One region of the Arthrobacter sp. TJ-270 genome, then DNA from elsewhere that is predicted to be linked to it. Evidence: riboswitches for the same ligand, from Rfam matches in the RefSeq annotation. Region 1 holds a riboswitch; the other holds the start of a gene.
What was found. A riboswitch is a leader RNA that binds a small molecule or an ion and turns the genes downstream of it on or off. The one in region 1 is predicted to bind S-adenosylmethionine.
Positions count from the first base shown of each region.

Region 2: another riboswitch for S-adenosylmethionine. It lies ahead of AC4D2M_RS03765 (rhodanese-like domain-containing protein); the one in region 1 lies ahead of AC4D2M_RS11885 (cobalamin-independent methionine synthase II family protein).

Region 1 covers NZ_JBZCNB010000006.1:7,823-11,802, reverse strand. Annotated here, with positions in the region: gene AC4D2M_RS11890 (HNH endonuclease) at 1-503, shown strand, start outside; gene AC4D2M_RS11885 (cobalamin-independent methionine synthase II family protein) at 605-1,843, opposite strand; SAM riboswitch class I at 1,854-1,950, opposite strand; gene AC4D2M_RS11880 (DUF3040 domain-containing protein) at 2,309-2,587, shown strand; tRNA gene AC4D2M_RS11875 (tRNA-Thr) at 2,666-2,742, opposite strand; gene AC4D2M_RS11870 (DsbA family protein) at 2,851-3,690, opposite strand; gene otsA (alpha,alpha-trehalose-phosphate synthase (UDP-forming)) at 3,824-3,980, shown strand, end outside.
Region 2 covers NZ_JBZCNB010000001.1:794,514-798,493, reverse strand. Annotated here, with positions in the region: gene AC4D2M_RS03770 (O-succinylhomoserine sulfhydrylase) at 1-1,160, opposite strand, end outside; gene AC4D2M_RS03765 (rhodanese-like domain-containing protein) at 1,231-1,713, opposite strand; SAM riboswitch class IV at 1,720-1,845, opposite strand; gene AC4D2M_RS03760 (aminodeoxychorismate lyase) at 1,934-2,788, opposite strand; gene AC4D2M_RS03755 (hypothetical protein) at 2,898-3,182, opposite strand; gene pabB (aminodeoxychorismate synthase component I) at 3,275-3,980, opposite strand, start outside.

The DNA.
Region 1 (3,980 bases):
CCAACGCGGAGGCGGCAATGAGGGCGGTCTGGGCAGAACATGTTCTGGACGGTGCGTCTCCGAGCGCGAATACCCTGGACCCGCTCCCGGGCTCATATCCGGAGGCCGCGTTGATTCGCGTTCCGACCAACCGGTACGAGCGCAGTCCCGAAACGAGAGCCGTCGCGATCGCCCATCACGGGCCGAACTGTCATGCCTGCGGTTTCGATTACGAGGCCAAGTATGGCGCTGAGGGCGCCGGATTCATTCACGTCCACCACACGGTGCCGGCCTCCTTACTTGGGCCCGACTATGAGATCGACCCGATCACCGATCTGGTCCCGTTGTGCCCGAACTGCCACTACATGGCTCACAGTAGACGCCCCACCCCGTATACCCTTGCCGAGCTGCGCGCCATGATCGCGACCGCGGGGCATTTGCCGGGAGTGGTCGTCACCGCGGAGCAACAGCGAGCGCAGGACGCTGCACTAAGGATCGCCCAAGCTCGCTCTGTTACAGAATGAACGATTCCGGACCGGCATCCGCCGCCCCAGACGACATGCAGCGGGACGACACATCAACGACGTGTCGTCCCGCTCAGAGTTCCCTAGGGTGTTTTGTACGGTTAGATCAGCGTCGCTGAACGGCCGAACAACTTGTTTGAGGCGATCTGCGCCCCGCGGCCCAAAGCTTCAAGCTTGGCTGTGGCGATCTGCGGGTGGAGTCGCCCTCCGAGGCCGCAGTCGGTCGAGGCGATGACATTCTCGCGCCCTACCAAGCTCGCGAAGCGTTCGATGCGCTGCGCGACCAGCTCAGGGTGTTCAACCACGTTCGTCGCATGGGAGACGACACCGGGCACTATGAGTTTTCCGTCCGGCAGCGTGGTGTCCTGCCAAAGGGCCCACTCGTGTTCGTGGCGCGCGTTCGCGGCCTCGAAGGAGTACGACCCGGCGTTGATGCTCAGCACAAGGTCCAATATGTGCCGGAACTCTAGATCCGTCGTGTGCGGACCATGCCAGGATCCCCAGCACACGTGCACTCGGACCTGGTCCTCCGGCAGGCCCCGCAGTGCGTAGTTGAGGGCCTCCACCCGAATGCGGGTGAAGCGCTGGTAGTCCTCGACGCTGGGTTCGGGGTTGATCTGATCCCAGTTCTCAGCGAGGGAGGGGTCATCGATCTGGACGATGAGACCGGCGTCGACGATGGCCCGGTATTCCTCGCGCAGCACGTCGGCCCATGCATAGATGAACTCTTCCTCGCTGGCGTAGTAATCGTTGCCGATCCTGCTCGCCGACCCCGGCGAAAGTGCGGTGATGAACCCCGTTCGGACGTTCGCCGCGTCAAGGCCTACCTTGAGGTTCGCTATGTCCGAGGCCAGTGCATCCTGGCCGATGTATGAAATTGGACCGGTAGCGGAGGGGAACGCCGTGGCGTTTTTGCCAAGCTGGATTCCGCTCTCAGGGTCCTGATACGCTGCTGCGAAGCGAGTCCAGTCGCGCCGATCCGCGAACGACGTCAGTTTGATCGCGCCGGGTTCGCTGCGCACGGCATCGGCGAGGATCGGGTTGTAGTCCGTCAGTTCAAGACCGGCGGTACGCTGGAAGCTGTAGGTCCACCAGGCGCCGTAGTCCACGGCATTCGACATGGCCTTGCCGTACTCGCCATCCCCCGGGATGGTAATTCCGAGGTCCTTCTGCCACTGGACGAGGTCCACCACGGCGGAGGTGAGCAGGCCCTCGAATTCCGGGGTTCGCTGCAGGGTGAAGCCATCCTCAGCGAGGGTTCTGGCGGCGTTGGCGGCGATCAGTTCCGGTGTGCGCGGCAGGGAACCGGCGTGGCTGGTGTGAATGCGGTCAGTTGTCATGGTGCTGTTCCTTCCATCGGTCCTGCCATTAGCACCGTTCCGGATGGGAGGTCCGGGGGAAGCTGCAGCGTCAGGGAGGCAGGTCTCTCAGCTGCTCTGGATGGTGGGGTTTAGGGCTCTAAATCCACCGGTGACGCAGGCACGCCCTCTCCACGGCCACAGGCCGAGCACCAACAGAAGAGGCTCCCACCATCATGGTGGCACTGTCAGCCCCCACCCAAAAACACCCCGTCATGAACCGAAACGAAGCATCCCACGAAGCTTAGAGCGGTGAATGGGATGAGCGCTGCTAAAGCCTGACCAATTCCCACTTTCGAGATCCATAGGTCGCTCTGTGCTCTCCCCCGGGCAAGGACCATACTGGATACAGAGCAAGCATTATGAAAGTCATCGCCGGGTCCGTCGCTGTTACGCGCCGTTCCCTGTCGGTGAAGCTCCGCAAGACCAGGGACAAGAAGGCCGTTGATGCCGCTATCGGATGAAGAGCGTAGACGCCTACGGGAGCTCGAAGAGGAGCTCGCGGCAGAGGACCCCGATCTGGCCCACAAGTTACAAGACGCGGGACCATCCAAGCGTATCGGCGCGCGCGAAGTTTATGGGCTGCTGACCATCCTGGCCGGCTTCGGACTAATCATCGCTGGAATCAGCATGCAGCTGACCATTCTCGGTGTCCTGGGTTTCCTCGCAGCAGGCGCGGGAGCTTACCTCTTCTTCAGCGGTTGGAGCACGCGCCGCTTCCCCTAATGTCCCGGTTAGGTCTGTCGGCCGGCAACGAGGCCTCGCGGAGCTAGCGGTGTTGCGGCAGTCAACCAGCCTTCTTAGTGGAGCCCCCTGCCGGATTCGAACCGGCGACCCCCTGTTTACAAGACAGGTGCTCTGGCCAACTGAGCTAAGGAGGCGGACTGGCTGAGCCAGCAGGCGCCGTCGTCGTAAATGAACTTCCAACGGCGCTACACAAGATTAGCCCAGCGCCGCGGTCGGCGGGAAATCAGTGGGCTTGGAAATTCTCAGTTCCTGGCTTCGACCTTCTCCCGGGTGACCGTTGCAAAGTCGCTCACCGCGTCCGGTACCTCCTCACCGTCGACGAACACAGTGGGAGTGCCGTTGACCCCGTAGGTTTCGGCTGCCTGGGTTCCGAATTTCACCCACGGTCGGAAAGTATTGTCATCGAGGCAGGCCGTGATGTCCCCGGCACCGGCAGTTGTGGCCATCTCCGCGAGTTCCGCATCGGACAGTTCGCCGTTCTCGAAATTACCGAACAGTGCCGTTGAGAAGTCCCAGTAGGCCGGCGGCGAGCTATCCGCAACGCAGGCAAGGGCGGCAGCACCCCGGGAGGAATAGTCCGTCTGCGAGTTGGGGTCGAGGTACGCAACGTTCCGGTACTCGAAAGTGATGGCGCCCTCATCGAGCCAGGTTTGTATCTGCTCCGCGTGAGTGCGCTCGAAGTTGGCACAGTGCACGCAGTTCACGTCGATGTAGGCCACTATCTGCACCGGCTCGTCAGCACTGGTCGCAGCCACACCGGGCGGCGGCCCCGCTGGGCTGGGCGCTTCCTCCGGCAGTGTGGCGACGTCGACGGTGTCCACGGTGGTGGGCGCAAGCTCGGTCGTGGACGTCAGTGCGATCCCGCCGTACTCGTTGCCATGTTCAGGGGCCGGACCTGCATCGGGGACCTCGTTGCGCATGTTCCCGGCGACGATGAGACCGACGATCACGAGAATGGCAACGACGGCCGCCACAACTCCCCACTTGATGAGGAAGGATGCCCGCTGCTGCCGCGTCTCCATCTCCTGCCGCGCCTCCGACTTCCGCTGGGCCTTGCTGGGTCTGGGATTACTGGGCGTCATCAGTCCTCGTTGTTCACATCGGTTCCGTCTTCGACCCACTTTAGGCGACGTAGCTGAGCGCTTCCCCGCCGCGCGGCCGCGCCGCCCAACCAGCTAAAGTCATAAGTAGGCCTACCATCGTCAGGGAGACAGTATGCAATCAGGTGACACAACGTACGGTGAGTTCGAGTTCATTGTCGTGTCCAACCGGCTTCCGGTTGATCGCGTGACCGACGACGACGGCAACGGCACCTGGCGGCGGTCACCCGGCGGGCTGGTCACCGCGCTGGCTCCCGTCATGGAGAAGGCCG
Region 2 (3,980 bases), on a different contig from region 1:
TCCTCAAGACCCACCGAGAGCCGGATAACGCCGTCCGACAGCCCGATGGCCGCGCGCCCTTCAGCACCCATAGCACGGTGGGTCGTGGTGGCAGGGTGGGTGATCAGTGTCTTCGAATCGCCAAGGTTGTTGGAGATGTCGATGATGTCCAGCGCATCGAGCAGTGCGAACGCCCGCTCCTTCGCCCGGCCCTCGGGGGCGTTCAGTTCGAATGTGACCACCGTGCCACCGGCCGTCATCTGGGCAGCGGCGAGATCGAACTGCGGGTGAGATTCGAGCAGGGGATAGCGCACCCAGGTCACTGCCGGTTGAGCTTCCAGCCAGCGGGCGAGGGTCAGCGCCGAGGACGAGGAGTGGTTGACCCGCAGGGAGAGCGTCTCGAGTCCCTTCAGGAGGGTCCAGGCGTTGAAGGAGGACAGGGCCGGACCGGTGTGCCGCATGAGGGTCTTCACCGGACCCTCGATGAATTCCTTGCGGCCGAGAATTGCGCCGCCCAGGACCCTGCCCTGGCCGTCGATGTGCTTGGTGCCGGAATAGACAACGACGTCGGCACCCAGTTCCGTGCACCGCTGCAACAGCGGTGTGGCAAAGACATTGTCCACGACGACCTGCGCGCCCGCGGCATGGCCGAGTTCCACGACTGCCCGGATGTCGACGATTTCCTGCATCGGGTTCGAAGGGGATTCGAAGAACACAGCGGTGGTAGGGACGCTCAGCGCTTCTTCCCACTGGTTGAGGTCCCAGCCGTCCACGAAGACCGTCTCCACGCCCCAGCGCGGGAGGACTTCATTCAGGATGACGAAGCAGGAGCCGAACAGGCTGCGGGAGGCGACTACGCGGTCGCCGGCAGCCAGGAGCGCTCCGAGCGCGGTGAAGACGGCGGACATGCCGCTGGCGGTGGCGAAGCACGCTTCCGCTCCTTCAAGAAGACGCAGTCGTTCCTGAAACATGGCGACTGTGGGGTTGCCGTACCGGGAGTAGACAAAGCGGTCGACGTCGCCGGTGAACGCGGCCTCCGCCGCAGCCGCGGAGGAATACACGAATCCCGAGTTCAGGAAGAGGGCCTCGGACGTTTCCTCGAAATTGGACCGTGCGAGCCCGCCGCGGACGGCGAGGGTGTCGGGCGACCAGGCGGCGGTGTCGTCGTCCGGCCGTTGGATCCGGGGGTAGCCACCGTTACCGGCGATCGGCTCCCGACCCGCTGCCGGAGAGAACGACGACGGCGTGGACTCACTCACCGGCGTCGCCCTGCCCGTTCGCCGGACTGGCAGCCGCGGATTCGGCACTGCCGGATTCAGGGGTACCGGATTCGGCGTGGGCGGTGGTCGCAAGGCCGCTGGAGCGCCAGCCGCCGTTCGCCTCGAAACCGTGCAGCACGTTGTAGGCGGTGTGCCCGGCAGCCGTTGCACTCTGCGCCGCGGCAACCGAGCGGACGCCCGAGCGGCAGAGGAACAGCAGCTCCCTGCCCTTGAGGCCGTTCAGCTGGTTGAGGAAGGAGACATTGCGGGTGCCGTCGGAGCGGTTCCACTCCAGGAAGAGGGGGACGGTCCCGGCATCGGTGAGGTCAGGGACGCCGACGGTCTGCCATTCCTCGACTGTGCGGACATCCACGAGGACGGCGCCCTTGCTGACGCGTTCCACCGCTTCGCGCGGCGTGATGTCTCCGGCGTAGCCGTTGCCTGGCTGCTGATGGGGGGTGTAATGCTGTGACACTGTGTCTCCTCACGCTGTGCACGCTGGTGATCGTGGATCCTGATCGGTGTGCCGAGTAGTCACCTGAGGCACCCCGCCGTGAAAGAGGGTTGCCGGCCAGCAAGTCAGGGCTTGGCACTGGCGCTCGTTACTCCGGATTGAACCTAGCACCGGCAACCCCGTCCGCCACGCTGTGCCGTAATGTGCGGTAACGCCCTGCGCGTGCGCTATATGTTCCGGTTCAGGAGACTGCCTGCACCAGGGCTCCGAGTTCGGCGGTCAACTCGGGAGACACCGTGACCGGCTTCCCGTCAATCGACCCGACTTCGGCGAGCAGGCGGACGCTCGAAATCAACCAGACGCCCTCGGAGTTGAACAGGTCCTCCGGCACCAGTGGGCCATAACCGAGTTCCCAGCCCGCATCACGGGCGGTCGCGAACAAGGCCCCCTGCGACGTTCCGGGCAGGATCCCGCTCTCCAGCTGCGGTGTGATTAGTTGCTTGACGCCGTCGGTCACCCGGGCAATCAGGACCGTCGACGTCGGGCCTTCGAGCACCTTGCCGTCGGTGGAGGTGAAGATGACGTCGTGGGCGCCGTGGGAGCGGGCGTAGCGGAGGGCGGCCATGTTCACCGCGTAGGAGAGAGTCTTGGCCCCCATCAGCAGCCACGGCGCGCGCTGCGCGACGGTGCTGTCATAACCGCGGTCCAGGAGGAGTACCGAGAGGCGCTGCCCGCGCAGCCCCTTGGGTAGCGGTGAGACCAGCACCCAGGAGGTCGCACCGGCCCCTTCCTCCCCGCGGGTGGCGACGAGTTTGACCACCAGTTCGCCGTCGTCGCCGGTTTCCTTCAGCGCGGTGGCGATGGCGCGTTCCCACGCGTCCGACGGCGGCACCTTCAGTTCCAGCGCCTCGGCAGAGGTCGCCAGCCGGGCCAGATGCGCCTGCAGCTTCCGGGGCGCGCCGTTGACGGCGAGCATGGTCTCGAAGATGCCGTCGCCGCGCGTGATTCCGGTGTCAGTGACCTTGAGCTGCGGCTGCGTCGCGTCAGCGATCCGGCCTGCGGGGGAGGAGGAGTCCAGGAACACCAGAACAGTCATGGGCACCAGCCTAGCGACCGAGGGGCCCGGGGCGAGCGAAGCGAGGCCAGGGAGGGCGATAGGCGCTAGCGACCGAGGGCCCCGGGGCGAGCGCTATGGGCCGGCGTTCTCAGGAATCGGGATTGCTTTCCCCGTTCAGTCCACGCTGTGCCCGGTCCGCTTCGTCAGAGGCCTCCTCAGGGAGGGGGTCGGTGGCATCCGGAACCTGGTCTGGGGCGTAGTCGATGAGCCCGGCGTCGACCCGCTCCTGCTCCGTGGCTGCCGCCAGGGCGTCATCATCCAGGCGTTCGGGCTCTCCTGCGTGCCCCTGGTAGATCCGGTTGGGCAGGAATTCGTTGTCCGGCTCCTGAACATCGTCCAGGCTGGGCGTGTTTTCATCGCGGGAGCTGGTCATGACCTTTCTCCTTCGTTGATCCGTCCTTTGCCTGTTCAATGCTTCCACACGGGATGAGGTGACGGAAGGCCGCGTGCAGCGAGCAATGTGGACTATGCCGGAAAGGACGAGCCCAGCGCGGACAATACCCCGAACGCCTTCGTCCGCACTTCCTCCCACTCCTCGGACGGGTCGGAATCGGCCGTGATCGCGCCGCCCACGCCGAGCGTGAGGCGGGTGTCGTCGTCGTCATTCTCCATCACGAGCGTACGAATGACGACGGCGAGGTCCGCTGCCCCATCGAGCGAAAAGTACCCGGCGGCGCCCGAATAGACACCCCGCGGTGCACCTTCGAGCCGGTCGAGGATAACCATGGTGCTGATTTTCGGCGCGCCCGTCATGGAACCGGCAGGGAACGCGGCGGCGACTGCTTCGGCGCGGGAGGACCCCGGCCGCAGCTGCGCGTCGATAGTGCTGACCATCTGGTGCACCGTTGCGTACGTTTCGATGTCGCACAGGCGGCTCACCGTGACGGTGCCGGGGATGGCCAGGTGGGAGAGGTCGTTGCGCAGCAGGTCCACGATCATGATGTTTTCCGCGCGGTCCTTGGTGCTGGTGCGCAGCTCGGCCTGCAGGGCGGCGTCCTCGTCAGGATCGGCGGAGCGGCGCCGGGTGCCCTTGATCGGTTCGGCGCGCATCCCGCCGGACGAGTCGAGCCGGAGGAACCGCTCCGGCGAGGTGCTGGCAATAGCAAGGCCGGGGAAAGAGAAGTAGTGCGCAAACGGAGCCGGGTTGGCACGCCGCAGCTCAAGGTAGGCC